Mangrovibacterium diazotrophicum: one gene and its partner. The protein of the gene in region 1 interacts with the protein of each later gene in a pairwise test. Links are inferred from orthologs where the notes say so. Each region holds a gene or a part of one and is shown on either strand. Other genes may lie near its edges.

What was found.
Region 2: the proteins of BC643_RS08435 (region 1) and BC643_RS10555 interact in binary tests that used the Escherichia coli proteins (3 or more experiments, as listed by UniProt). The link is inferred for Mangrovibacterium diazotrophicum from one-to-one orthologs.

Annotation. Positions count from the first base shown.
Region 1 is NZ_RAPN01000001.1:2,160,148-2,168,469, forward strand. Bases 2,570-5,561 are described here. They hold BC643_RS08435 (glutamate-5-semialdehyde dehydrogenase), read right to left. Parts: upstream 4,694-5,561; coding sequence 3,446-4,693; downstream 2,570-3,445. Other genes in these bases: BC643_RS08430 (N-acetylornithine carbamoyltransferase), read right to left, coding at 2,570-3,311; proB (glutamate 5-kinase), read right to left, coding at 4,943-5,561. Also shown: BC643_RS08415 (hypothetical protein), read left to right, coding at 1-135; BC643_RS08420 (alpha/beta hydrolase), read left to right, coding at 357-1,391; argB (acetylglutamate kinase), read right to left, coding at 1,472-2,248; more of BC643_RS08430, read right to left, coding at 2,352-2,569; more of proB, read right to left, coding at 5,562-6,034; proC (pyrroline-5-carboxylate reductase), read right to left, coding at 6,048-6,839; BC643_RS08450 (aspartate aminotransferase family protein), read right to left, coding at 6,995-8,137; argC (N-acetyl-gamma-glutamyl-phosphate reductase), read right to left, coding at 8,225-8,322. UniProt on the Escherichia coli protein: Catalyzes the NADPH-dependent reduction of L-glutamate 5-phosphate into L-glutamate 5-semialdehyde and phosphate. The product spontaneously undergoes cyclization to form 1-pyrroline-5-carboxylate.
Region 2 is NZ_RAPN01000001.1:2,653,308-2,658,903, forward strand. What follows is about bases 1,670-4,495. They hold BC643_RS10555 (LytR/AlgR family response regulator transcription factor), read right to left. Parts: upstream 3,545-4,495; coding sequence 2,795-3,544; downstream 1,670-2,794. Other genes in these bases: pulA (type I pullulanase), read right to left, coding at 1,670-2,168; BC643_RS10550 (hypothetical protein), read right to left, coding at 2,168-2,707; BC643_RS10560 (sensor histidine kinase), read right to left, coding at 3,551-4,495. In the rest of the region: BC643_RS10540 (alanine dehydrogenase), read left to right, coding at 1-221; more of pulA, read right to left, coding at 231-1,669; more of BC643_RS10560, read right to left, coding at 4,496-4,591; BC643_RS10565 (LiaF transmembrane domain-containing protein), read right to left, coding at 4,598-5,299; BC643_RS10570 (hypothetical protein), read right to left, coding at 5,373-5,596. UniProt on the Escherichia coli protein: Member of the two-component regulatory system BtsS/BtsR, which is part of a nutrient-sensing regulatory network composed of BtsS/BtsR, the low-affinity pyruvate signaling system YpdA/YpdB and their respective target proteins, BtsT and YhjX.

The DNA of each region.
Region 1 (8,322 bases):
CCACCCAGTTTAAAAACAACGGATGTGTTGTTTCTCATTCCCCGCCCTTGGATTGCGCCAGTTTGGTTCCCGGTGACGATTTCATCGTTAACGACCTTATTAATTGGTGCATTATATCTGTTTCCTTTTCTTTAAAAATAAAGCCGACTCTTAAACGAGCGAGTCCTTAAAGCTTCCCTGGTCAATCCTGATCGCATTTTTCTCAAAACACCCCTAAATAATCTCAACTCCAAATAGGACTTTCGTCGCTATTCGGTGTCATTAACTTGAAAAACCAGTAACAAGAGTGCCCGAATTGAAAATCGGCCTGGTATTACTGACCGGACAAATCGAATTACCAAGCTAAACCCGATACAATGAAAAAATATTTCAGTCTGTTCGCCTTGCTTTTTTGCATCCAGCTCGCATTAATTGCACAGTCCGAAAGTGGAACTGTAATAACCGATTCCATTTTTTCTCAAAATCTGGAAAATAACTATGGTGAAAACCCAACGCGAGCGGTATCAGTATACCTTCCGCCGGGCTACAATGAAAGTACAAAGCATTACCCGGTTATCTATTTCCTTCATGGTTTCACGGGCGATAACAAGGTGATGGACTACATCTCCGGCTTGCTGGATCAAGCCATTGCCACCCATCGCATAAGACCTTGCATTATGGTGATTCCTGATGAAAAGACCACCTATGACGGGAGTTTTTACAGCAATAGCGAACTCTTTGGAAACTGGGAAGATTTCACGGCCTTCGACCTCGTTAGCTACGTGGATAAAAACTACCGGACGATTGCCAACAAAGACAGTCGCGGGATCACAGGGCACAGCATGGGCGGTTATGGAGCACTAAAAATAGCGATGCTCCATCCCGAAATTTTCAGCAGCGTTTATGCCCTCAGCCCTGGAGTCCTGACAATCGTGCGAGAGTACGGTCCCAACAGCGATACCTACAGGGAACTGTCAACCGTTAAAACACAAGAAGAACTCGATAAAACCTACTTCGGGAAAGTTATTATCGCCTTCGGAAAATCTTGGACACCAAATCCCAACAATCCGCCCTTTTTCTGCGACCTGCCTTTCACCTATGAAGGTGATGAACTCATCGTTCACAAGGACATTCTTGAAAAATGGTATGCCAATATGCCTTTGTATATGATCGACGACTACCTTGATAACCTTAAAAAATTGAAAGCCATTAAGCTGGATTGGGGAAGAAATGCAGGTGATCGGTTCACCATCATGTGCAGTATGTTCAGCCAGCGTTTAGAGAATGTGGGGATCAAGCATTTTGCAGAAGAATATATCGGCACACATGTCAACAATATCTACACCCCCGATGGACGTATTCCGAACCAGATGTTGCCTTTCTTCAATTACTACCTGAACTTTGAAGAGTAAAATAAGCATATAAAAAAGCTCCGTCTCTAGTGAGAACGGAGCCTTTTCAGATTGTATTTAAAAAACTTATTTGTTCTTGATTATTCGGGTAACAAAGTTGTTCCGCCGATTTGCAATCCCGGGATATTGGTAATGCGGATTTTTGAAACACCGCGTTTAATGGCGGCAAAACTGTTGTCTAGTTTTGGAATCATTCCGGCATGAATAGCGCCGCTTTCCTGCAAGGCTTTAAATTGCGTGTGGTTCAGCGAGGCAATCACCGAGCTATCGTCTTCCGAATCTTCCAGCACACCTGGTTTCTCGAAACAGAACACCAATTCCACATCGAAATGTTCGGCAAAAGCCACGGCCGCTTCGGCAGCAATGGTATCTGCATTTACATTCAACAGGCTGCCCTGCTTATCATGCGACAAGGGTGCCAGCACCGGAATCACCTGCTTATCCAGCAGTAGGTTCAACTCTTCCACATTCACGGCAACAATGTCGCCCACATAACCATAGTCAATATCTTTCACCGGTCGTTTTACCGCCTGCATGTAATTCAGATCGGCACCGGTAATGCCAATGGCATTTAGGCCCAGCGCCTGTAATTGGGCCACAATATTTTTGTTGACGAGTCCACCATAAACCATGGTCACAACCTCCAGCATCGCCTGATCGGTAATGCGGCGGCCATCCACCATCTTGGTTTCAATCCCGAGGCGTTCCGCCATCGCGGTTGCAGAGCGTCCACCTCCGTGCACCAATGCTTTTATTCCTTCGAGTTTCGAAAAGCGGTCAAGCAAATCAGCCAATGAGTCTTTCTCTTCAACCACTTTACCACCAACTTTTACGAGAGTGAGTTTTTGCTTAGTCATAAAATGTAAAATATCGAATTCCTAAAATGTACAATATTGAATAACCAATATCCAAGTTTGAATCTTCTTCCTTGGATATTTTAAATTGGATATTCGATATTTTTTATTTCTTATCGCCGATTTGGTCCAACAATATCTTCAGTACAGCCTGAGCTGAGAAGAGGCGATTTCCGGCTTCTTCTACAACAATCGAGTTCGGGCCATCGATCACTGAGTCGGCCACTATCATGTTCCGGCGAACTGGCAAACAGTGCATGAACTTCGCATTGTTGGTCACTGCCATCTGGCGATCACTCACGGTCCAATCACGATCTTTCGATAGGATTTTTCCATAGTCGTTGTAAGCCGCCCAGTTTTTCGCGTAGATGAAATCTGCACCTTCAAACGCTTTCATTTGGTCGTATTCCGGTTTTAGGTCGCCCATGAACTCCGGAGCCAGTTCGTAGCCTTCCGGGTGAGTCACCACCAATTCGTAATCGGTCTCGCGCATCCACTCCACAAACGAGTTCGGCACAGCCTGCGGCAAAGCGCGTGGGTGCGGCGCCCAGGTCATCACAACCTTCGGACGGGCTTTGGTTTTGTGCTCTTCAATAGTCAGGTGGTCGGCAAACGACTGCAGCGGATGGCGGGTTGCCGCCTCCATGCTCACCACCGGCACTCCAGCATAGTCGATAAACTGCTGGATAATTTTTTCCTCATAATCGTCAGCTCTGTTTTCAAAGCGGGCGAACGAACGCACACCGATGATGTCGCAATATTTCCCGATTACCGGCACAGCTTCGCGGATATGTTCCGGCTTGTCACCGTCCATAATCACACCCAGCTCGGTTTCCAGCTTCCAGCCACCTTCGTTAATATCAAACACAATCACGTTCATGCCCAGATTCAATCCGGCCTTTTGCGTGCTCAAACGAGTTCGCAAACTGGAGTTAAAAAAGACGAGCAAAAGCGTCTTGTTCTTCCCTAACGATTGGTATTTGTAAGGATCTTTTTTTAATTCCAAAGCCAATTTCAAGGCTTCATCCAGGTTGTCTAAATCGTGAACCGAAGTGAAATGTTTCATATCTGTTGTTAGTTGAATTTTCTGTTAAAATGTTTTTTTTGTTGATCTGTTGAATCGTAGAACTGCCCCACCAAATTATCCCTGTCTTACTTTCAGGATGACGATTCTCGCTAATAATTAATCAATAATTATTATCAATTTCGAACTTGTCCCTCACCGTCGATCAGCCATTTGTAGCTGGTTAGTTCTTCTAAAGCCATTGGGCCGCGGGCGTGCAATTTTTGGGTTGAAATGCCAATTTCGGCGCCCAAACCAAACTGCGCTCCATCGGTAAAAGCAGTGGAAACATTGCAGTACACCGAAGAAGCGTCCACCAATTTGCGAAACAAATCCTGGAGTTGTTCATTCTCGGTAACAATGCACTCGCTGTGTTTCGAACTGTACTCGGCAATGTGATCGAGCGCCTCATCGAAACTGGATACCGTCTTCACCGACATTTTATAATCGAGGAACTCGGTTCCGAATGATTCTTCGTTAGCCCATTCCAATAAGGTTGAAGGGTAATTTCCTTCCAATGCATTGTGAGCTTGCTCGTCTGCATAAACCACCACATTGCACTCGGGCAATTTGCTGCAGATTTCAGCCAAATCACCCAACCGACTTTCGTGGATCACCAGGCAGTCGAGCGAGTTGCATACGCTTGGACGCCGGGTTTTCGAATTGAAAACAATCTCTTTGCCTTTGGCCGTATCGCCAAATTCATCGAAATAAGTGTGGCAAATTCCCGCCCCTGTCTCAATAACCGGGATGGTTGCATTTTTGCGCACAAATTCAATCAATCCTTGCGAACCGCGGGGGATAATCAAATCAACAAATCCGCGGGCATTCAGAATCTGAGCAGTCGCCTCGCGGTCTGCCGGTAGCAAAGCCAGAATATTTTTATCGATCCCATGCTTTTCCAAGACACCGTGGATCACCTTTACAATCGCCGTATTGGAGTCGATGGCGTCGCTTCCGCCTTTCAACACACAGGCATTACCCGATTTCAGGCAAAGCGAGAACACATCGAAGGTCACATTCGGACGCGCTTCGTAAATGATACCGATGACGCCAAAAGCAACCGATACCTTTTTGATGCGCATGCCATTAGGGCGAACAGTTTCGCTGAGCACGCGTCCAACCGGAGACGGCAATGAAGCTACATTGCGAATATCATCTGCGATACCGACAATACGCTCTGCCGTCAATTTCAGACGATCGTATTTCGGGTCAGCCGGGTCCATCCGTGCCAAATCTTTTTGGTTTTCAGCCAAAATTGCTTCTGTGTTTGCAACAGCAGCATCGGCGACATCCAACAAAATAGCATTGATGTTTTCGACTGACAGCAGATTCAATTTCCTGCTGGCTTTCAATGTAAGTTCCAGTTGTTTTTTAACCTCCATAATGCAAGTTTACAAAATTAAAAGTCCCCTTCCCTGGGGGAGGAAGGGGACAACTCAGAATATCTTATTAGAATTTGTTGTAGTCAACAAAAGGGGGTTATTAGAAAAGGGTATATTGAGTTATTCTGAGCTTATATATCTTTAGTTTTGGTTCAAAATTTTCTCCCCCAAAAATAAGCAATGAACGTCAATTTATCACAATACAGCTCGATTTTATTTAAAAAATTAACCTGAAATCAAACCGTGCTTTCAATCTTCAATTAAATACAAATAATCGTAGTGTACAATTGGCTTTTTATACTTGGTTCCGGCCTCCGTCTCTGCCTTCTCAGATTCGAACTGGGCTTTACCCCAACCGACCAAATTTCCTTGCTCATCGACAATCTTTACAATGTCTCCTTTTTCAAAGCTTCCTTTCACATCAACGACGCCAATCAGCAACAAACTGGTCGCCATTTCCGAGTAAAGTGCGTCGCGGGCTCCCTGGTTGATCACCAACTCGCCTTTGGCAAAACTGTCAGAATAAGCAATCCATTTTTTGACGTTGGAAGCCTTGCGTGCTTCGGCTTTGAACAAAGTGTGTTTCGCCTGCCGGTCCACCCGCAAAATATCCGTCAGAATATGGTCTTTCAAGCCACTGGCAATATGAACCTCAATTCCTTCTTTGGCTACTTTACGTGCGATCGAACTTTTCGTTAACATACCTCCGCGTCCAAAACCGGATTTCTGCTTCGAAACATTTTTCATCCAGTCCTTGTCTTTCGCGTCGATCTCTTCAATGATGTTTGACGTGGGCAACGAAGGGTCACCATCGTAAATACCCTCAACATTACTCAATATAATCAGCGCTTCCGAATTCTGCATGGATGCGATCAAGCCCGAAAGCTCGTCGTTATCGGTGAACATCAACTCTGAAACTGAAATGGTATCATTCTCATTGACAATCGGGAGAACCCGGTTCTCCAGCAAAGTAGTGATACAATTTTTCATGTTCAGGTAGTGGTCCCTGTCCGCAAAATTATCTTTGGTCGTCAACACCTGCGCGCAAACGATCCCGTGTTCGCGGAAGAAATCGGCGTAGCGATTTATCAGCTTCACCTGCCCTACCGCCGAGCACAACTGCCGGGCAGAAACGGTATCCAGCTTTTTTTGCAGTTTCAGTTCGCTGCGACCGGCGGCCACAGCACCCGATGACACCAAAATAACCTCAACTCCTTTTTGATGAAGCCAGGCAAGCTGATCGACCAAATGCGCGATGCGGGCCACATTCAATGTCCCGTCAGACTTGGTTAGAACGTTACTACCGACCTTTACGGTAACTTTTTTATAGCGTAAGCTCATAGTGCATCAGGGCTTAACCGATTTTATTATACGATGCAATCAACCCCTGAATAACAGACGAGCTAAAACCTTGATGTTCCATCTCGTTGATCCCGGTAATGGTCACCCCGCGCGGCGTCGTTACTTTGTCGATTTCGCGCTCCGGGTGATTTCCGGTATCCATAATTAACTGCACAGCTCCTTTTACAGTCTGTGCGGTAATAAATTGAGCCATCTCTGCACCAAAGCCCATCTCGATTCCGCCTTGCATGGCAGCGCGTACATAACGTAGCGCGAAAGCAGTTCCGCAAGAAGCCAAAACCGTTGCAGCTCCCATCAGCTCTTCCGAGATAATAACAGTCTCTCCCAATTGGTCGAACAACTCTTTTACCATTTCCAGGCAATCTTTCGTGTTACCATTTCCGGCAATACAAGTCATTGATTCCTGAATAGAGATCGCCGTATTTGGCATCACACGAAGAATCTTCTTATCGGCACCTGCCATTTCGGCCAGGTCCTTTAAGTTGACGCCTGCGACAATCGACACCAGAATTTTATCTGGAGTCAGCACGTCCTTCAACAGCTCGATGACGCCTTGAATGTGATAAGGTTTAACAGCGAAAATCACCAGCTCGGCAGACTTTACAGCTTCAGCATTGTCAGAAGTTGCTGCAAATCCCAAGGCTTTCAGCTCGTTTAGTTTCGCTTCGCGCGGATCGGAAATTGAAATAGAAGATGCCGGGAGATATCCTGACTTCAGAATCCCGTTAGCGATTGCACCACCCATATTTCCTGCGCCAATAATGGCAATTTTTCCGACTTTCATGTGTTCAATGTTTTATGCCGAACCGGATACGATCGTCTGTCATTTGGCATTGATTGTCATTTATTGTTTTTCGTCACAACGAATGACTATAAATGACTTCTTAAATGACAACAAATGACTGTAGCGAATCGCTCTCACAGTCCGGAGTTGTTATGCTACGCTTCCGCGTATAATTCGTTCAATACTTTTTCAAATTTAGAGATAAAATACGCTGCTTCTTCCATGGTCAAACTCAGCGGTGGCAACAACCGGATGATGTTCGTTCCCGAAACGCCGGTGAAGACTTTCTCTTCCGTCAGCAATTTTGAACGAATTTCTTTAATCGGCTCTTCAAACTCCAAACCGATCATCAAGCCGTGCCCACGAACTTCTTTGATTTGCTTGTAGCCCGCCAGTTTTTCCATCAGGTATTCACCAACTTTTGCAGCATTTTCAACCAGCTTCTCCTGTTCCATAATTTCGAGAACAGCGATGCCAGCTGCGCAAGCCAGGTAATTTCCACCGAAGGTAGTTCCCAACATTCCATACCAAGGCTTCAATTCAGGTTGAATTAACAAGCCACCGATCGGAAAGCCGTTCCCCATTCCTTTGGCAGTGGTAATCAAATCGGGCTTTACATCGGTGTATTGGAAAGCGAAAAACTTTCCGCTACGTCCGTACCCCGATTGAATTTCATCCAAAATAAGCAGTGTGCCATACTTTTTACATTGGCGTTCCAGCTCTTCAAGGAAGGCAGGATCGGGGACACGAATTCCCCCGATTCCCTGAATGCCCTCTACAATGATTGCTGCAACATCTTCAGCCTTTAAATGCAGCACTACTTGCTCAATATCGTTTAGCGGCAGGATAACCGCATTTTCTGTTTCGTTTACCGGAGCTACAATTTTCGGATTGTCGGTAATAGCCACCGCTGCCGATGTACGACCGTGAAATCCTTTATTGAAGCTGATAATTTTTTTACGTCCTGTTGCAAAAGAGGCCAGCTTGATGGCATTTTCGTTCGCTTCGGCTCCCGAGTTTACCAGGAACAACTGATAATCGTCCAAGCCGGACGCTTTGCCCAACTTGTCGGCCAATTCCTGTTGCTGCGGGATAACTACCGAGTTACTGTAAAAACCGATCTGGTTAAGCTGATCGATAATTTTTTGCACATAGTGCGGATGACTGTGTCCCACTGAAATTACGGCATGTCCCCCGTACAAATCCAAGTATTTATTGCCCTCGCTGTCCCACATGTAAGAGCCTTCAGCCTTTACTGGAGTGATATTAAACAGCGGATATACATCGAAAAGTTTCATAATTTTTCAAAGTAAAAAGTAAAAAGCTACAAGCTTCAAGTTCCGAACATCTGAAAATCCGAGAATCCAGATATCCGAAAATCTGTCTTAAAATGAAACCGGTTTTAAATTCAGCCCGGTCTTCTCGTCCAACCCAAATTGCAGGTTCATATTTTGAACAGCTTGTCCTGATGCGCCTTTCAGCA
Region 2 (5,596 bases), 490 kb from region 1 along the record:
CGTCACTCGTAGCCCGCACCGCATCTATTGCCTTAAGTAATGTGCTGTCGCCGATTATTATTTCGGTTGGAGAAATTGGCGGAATACCCAATTACATCAAATCCACCAAAGGCTTCCGGAAAGGGATTTATATTTACAATGGAATTCTGACCAATTCGGATTTGGGCGATAAACTGAACCTGCCATCGAAAGATATTGACCTGCTTTTAGCGATTTTCTGACGCGGCAGATTACTGCACCAGGATCATCATCGAAACCGGGGGAACAATCACAGCATGTTCCTCCAAAGTCCGCACTCCTTCCAAATCGATCGTTCCACCTTCCGCGATGACTTTCCATCCGTTGTTGTTGGGCAGATCGAATTGAAAGTCTTCTTTGCGCGCATTGAAAACAAGTTGCATGGTTTTCCATCGTTCTTCGCCGGGGAAGTCGGTAATCTGGTAGGCCACAACACCCATGTTGTAATCAGTCGAAAATTTAAGATGTTCGCGGATTAAATCGGAACTTCCCATGCGAAATGCAGGAACTGACTTCCGTAGCTTCACGAGCTCTGTAAAATAGCTGAAAACATCCTCAAATTCCTTCTTCCGCGACCAGTCGAACTGGTTCACGCTATCGGGCGATTTGTAGGAGTTGTGATCGCCGCCTTTAGTTCGGCAAAACTCTGAACCGCCATGCAAAAACGGAATACCCTGCGATGTCATCACCAAGGCAGTCGCGAGTTTCTGCATTTGTTTCAAGGTTTCGGTATCCGCATTGGGGCAACTAAGCGAAAGCTTATCGAATAGCGTGTAATTATCGTGACAGGACGCATAATTGACCGTTTGCCAGGGGTGACGTGCCCAGGCGAAACCCGAACCGCCAACGTAGCTGTATACAATTTGAGGATGATAGCAGGCCGCTACTATTCCAAACTTGATTGCTTCCTCGTGGAAAACCTTTCCGCTGACAAATCCTTCGCCCGAACCATCAAAATTATTTCCTTTTAAGGCATCACGGAAGTCGTCGTTAAAACAGGCCACCCGCTCCAACTGCGAAATGTTCCGTTTCACCGCACGCTGGTTTTCATCCATCGGACTACGGTCGGCCGTCCAGCCTTCTCCGTACATCAGAATGCCAGGCCGAAGCTTGTCCAGGGCCAACCGAATCGCGTACATGGTTTCCAGATCGTGGATTCCCATCAGGTCGAAACGAAAGCCATCCAAATGAAACTCTTCAGCCCAATACAAAAGCGAGTCAATCATGTATTTGTGGGCCATGGCCCGTTCGGATGCAAATTCATTTCCGCAACCACTGGCGTTGGAAAAACTCCCCGAACGTGTTTGCCGGTAATAATATCCAGGCACCGTTTGATTAAACCAAGAACGACGGGTTAAGCCGGTGTGGTTATAAACCACATCCATCACCACGCCGATTCCGGCTTTGTGCAAAGCCATCACCAACTGCTTGAACTCCGTAATCCGAGATGTTGTATCCGGATCTGTTGAATAGCTTCCTTCGGGCGTGTTGTAGTTCAGAGGGTCGTAGCCCCAATTGTATTTTGTCTCCGGCTTCGATTCGTCAACTGTCCAGTAGTCGAACACCGGCAATAAATGAACATGCGTAATTCCGAGTTCCTTGAGGTGATCAATACCAGAGGCTAAACCTTCCGGGGTGATTCTCCCTTCTTCTGTAAAAGCCAGGAATTTTCCTTTTTGGTGCATCCCCGAATTCTCAGCAATTGAGAAATCACGAACATGCACTTCATATAAAATGGCATTCACGGCATTTTCAGTCGGTATCGGTTTATCATCCGACCAGCCTTCGGGATTGGTTTTCTCCGGATGAAAAAATAATCCCCTGCGCCCGTTGGTACCGGTAGCTCTCACATCCACGCCAGGTGTTTCATTTAACCAATCGCCGTCATTCACCCGAATGGTGTAGTACAATCCGTCAAAATCACCTTCGGTATTTAAAACCCAGCAACCGTGATTTTCAGCATGCAACCAATACCGGTGCGTTGTCTTTCCTCCATGACTGTGCTTGTAAACCAGAAATTCTACTTTACTGGCATTAGGAGCCCAAACTTTAACCTGAAAACCGGTTTCAGTCAATCTAACTCCTAGGTCATTTCCACTGTACCAAGGATAAGTTGAAAAATCGATATGGTGAAATTTCCAGTCCCGCATTAAGAAACTAAGCTTTTACGTAAGGTGATGTAATTTGTGGAATAAGTTAGTCCACTTGTATCTTTCAATAAAACGCGTGCCCAATAGTAGGAACGCAGGCTTGAATCGTGTTTATGAAAAACATCTAACTTAATGTGAAGTTCATGCGTTTTACCCGATTCGAGGTACAATGGATAAATTTCTGCCCGATTTATACCTTTCAGCTTAAATTTTCGCACCGACCACAGCTTTCTGATAATTAAAACGGGCGATTCCAGGTCTACAGCGTTCGTCCGTTTGTTGTGAACAACAAGGGTCAACACATCCGGGCGATATTTTCGGTTCGGAACCAGTTCAACTTCAACCTTGCCCTTTCGAAACCATTTGCGGAAACTAAGCTTTCCCCGCTTTCGCACGGCAAACACCAAATAAAGAATTAGCGGTACGCCAAGGATAAATGCAATGGCCAGGTAGAGGAAATAGCTGTCGGGGCCTACTTCAGTTTGTCCGAAGCACAAAAAAGGAATGCAAAAAAATAGAAGCAATAAAACTCGAGGCATAAAAATGTCTTATACTTTCAAAAGTACGAAAAGAAGAAATGCAAGAGCTGAATTATTCCGAATTCTAAGCCTGATGTGAAACCGAGGTTAAAAGTCCAGGACTTCTTTCAGATTCTTATAACCTGACTTACTCACCTTCAGCTTCGTTTTGTCCTTCAAAATAACAACGTATGACTCTTTCTCATACTGCTGAATCTCTTCAATTTGAGAAACACCAACAATGTACGAACGGTGAATTCGGATAAACTCGTGCGGATCAAGATGCGTTTCGAAGAACTTCATGGTATTTTGTTTCATGTGCCGCCCCTCGTTCGTGTAAATCAGCACGTAGTCATCCATCGACTCGATGTAGCGAATGTGGGAAGAAAGAATGATATGAATTTTGTGACGGTCTTTCACCACTACGCGATCCAGATACTCGCCTGTCGCGTACTCGCTCAACCGACTAATCTTTTCCGAGGGACTTTCCTGGTTGCCTTTTCGCTCCAAAGCTTTCTCAACAGCCGACAAAAAGCGGTCTTTTGAAAATGGCTTCAACAAATAATCAACCGCATTAATTTCGAAAGCTTTCAACGCATACTGGTCATAAGCCGTTGTGAATACGATATCCGGTTTGTGATCGAGCAATTGCAACATTTCAAAACCGGTGATCTTGGGCATCTGAATATCCAGGAAAACCAAATCAGGCTGGAGTTCGTTGATCTTTTGCACCCCCTCAAAACCGTTCTCACATTCGCCCAAAAGGTTAACCGAAGGATGATCCTTCAGGTACGATTTCAACAGGTCGCGTGCCAGTTCTTCGTCTTCAACAATCAATACGTTTAGCTTTTCACTCATAACATTTTACTTTTGAGGGAGCAATAATTCAACTTTAAAGCTGGTTTTCAAATCGGTAATCTGCAACAGATTCGGATTACCGTAAATCAGTTCCAGGCGTTGCCGTATATTCATCAGTCCGATCCCTTCACCTTTATTATTAATGGTTCCGGCATCGTATTCGTTCTCAACTGTAATTCGAAAATAATCAGGATCGGGTTTGCAGCGAATAACGATATTCACAGGTTCAGTTGCCTCGTACACCCCGTACTTGATGGCATTCTCCAAAAGCGGCTGCAAAATCATGTTGGGAATCCGGGCTTTCAAACAATTCTCCTCAACTTCAAAAACCGGGTTTAATTTCTTCCCAAACCGAATCTTCTCAATCCCAAGGTACAACTTAATATGATCTAACTCGTCCTTCAGACTCACGGTCTCTTCCCGGCTGTGTTGCAAAGAATAGCGCATAAACGACGACAGGTTGATCACCATTTCCTGCGCTTTTTCCGGGCGGCTGACTGTCAGCGATGAAATGCTGTTCAAACTATTAAACAAGAAGTGCGGGTTGATTTGCGACTTTAAAGCACTGAGTTCCGCATCGCGGATCAGCATCTTCATCTCCGACTCCTTCTTAATCTTATCCTTCAACGAATTGTAGTAATTAACGGCGTAAAAGAAAACTACATAACCGGCATACAACAAGTAACCCGTCAGTACTTTCGACGGCAGCGACCTCCGGATAAATTCAATATGACTTTCAGCAACAACCTTCACTAAAACATAGCTTAAATAAAGCCAGATCATATTCATGATCGTCGCCGCAACAAAGTGGAAAAGAATATTTTTCACCCAATCATTTTCATCCAAACGGTTGTATTGAATGATGAACCAGATGCTCGACCCCATTATGGGGTACAAGCCAAAAATGACAACCGATTCGATCAGGCCAACACTGATGTCCATATCGTACCAAAAGACCTGGATCACGAAGTTAATCAGCCCAATGACGAGCCAAAAAACGACGTAATAAAGGCTTAGGATTCGGTTATTAATGAATGGGTGTTTCATGCCGCGCTACACATGTTTGATTTCCACTCCGCCAAACAAGGTGAGCCCTTTAATAACCACAGTTTTGCTCGGGTCGAATTGTCCGCGCTGAAAGGTATCACCACGCTTGTCAGTGAAAGCGCCGAAGATGGTTGTGACCTCATTCTTCACATTCCAATCCAACGGAACTTTTAATCCGGTGCCTCCAAACAGGCAGGTACAATCAATCACCGCGCCCTGAGGCGACAGACTCGCTTGCCGAAGATCGTACTCAATGCCGCCGAACACGGAAGTTGTTCTTCCGCCCTGCAGTTGTTTGGATGTGATAAAAATTTCGCGGCCGCCAAAAATGACAAAGTCGTCGAATATATCGAAGTTCTTTCCTTCAACGCTTTCATGCATGTGCGGAATTGCTGCCCGTTGCCGGTAAACCATCGCCACACCAACCAGCACTAAAAGCCCCGGCCAGTAAAGACGTCTCACCTCATACGGAACATCAAAGAAATCAGGCAAAATGAAAAAAGTTCCCAACCCAATCAGGATAATCCCCATCACCCGGTTGCCCTTCATCAATGACAATGCACCGATGGCAATCAGCAACATCTGCCAGGAAATCAGGACATCCGATAAACTCCCGGGAATCAGATTCAGTCGCTGCAATATCAGGATTGCTCCGATGGCGATAAAAATTACGCCCAAGTAAAATCCTTTATTCCCTCTTCTTTCCATATTTTTTCATTTAGAAAATTTCAAACTTCAGATTTTCCCTATAACGAATATAAATTAATTCTTTCAAATTGACTTACAATATACTTTTGATCAGCAGAATCCCGACAATGATTAACAACAACGGGAAAAACATGACCATCAGAATACCCGGAACAACAATCCCCGGAATAAAAACCAGCAGGGCAATCAACACCAGCAGCCCTCCTACCCGACGCCTTCCGCTCACCAACAACAAACCGGTTACCAACAACAAAATCGGCAGCAGTAGATCGCCCAGTTCGACACGCAGGAACGAAA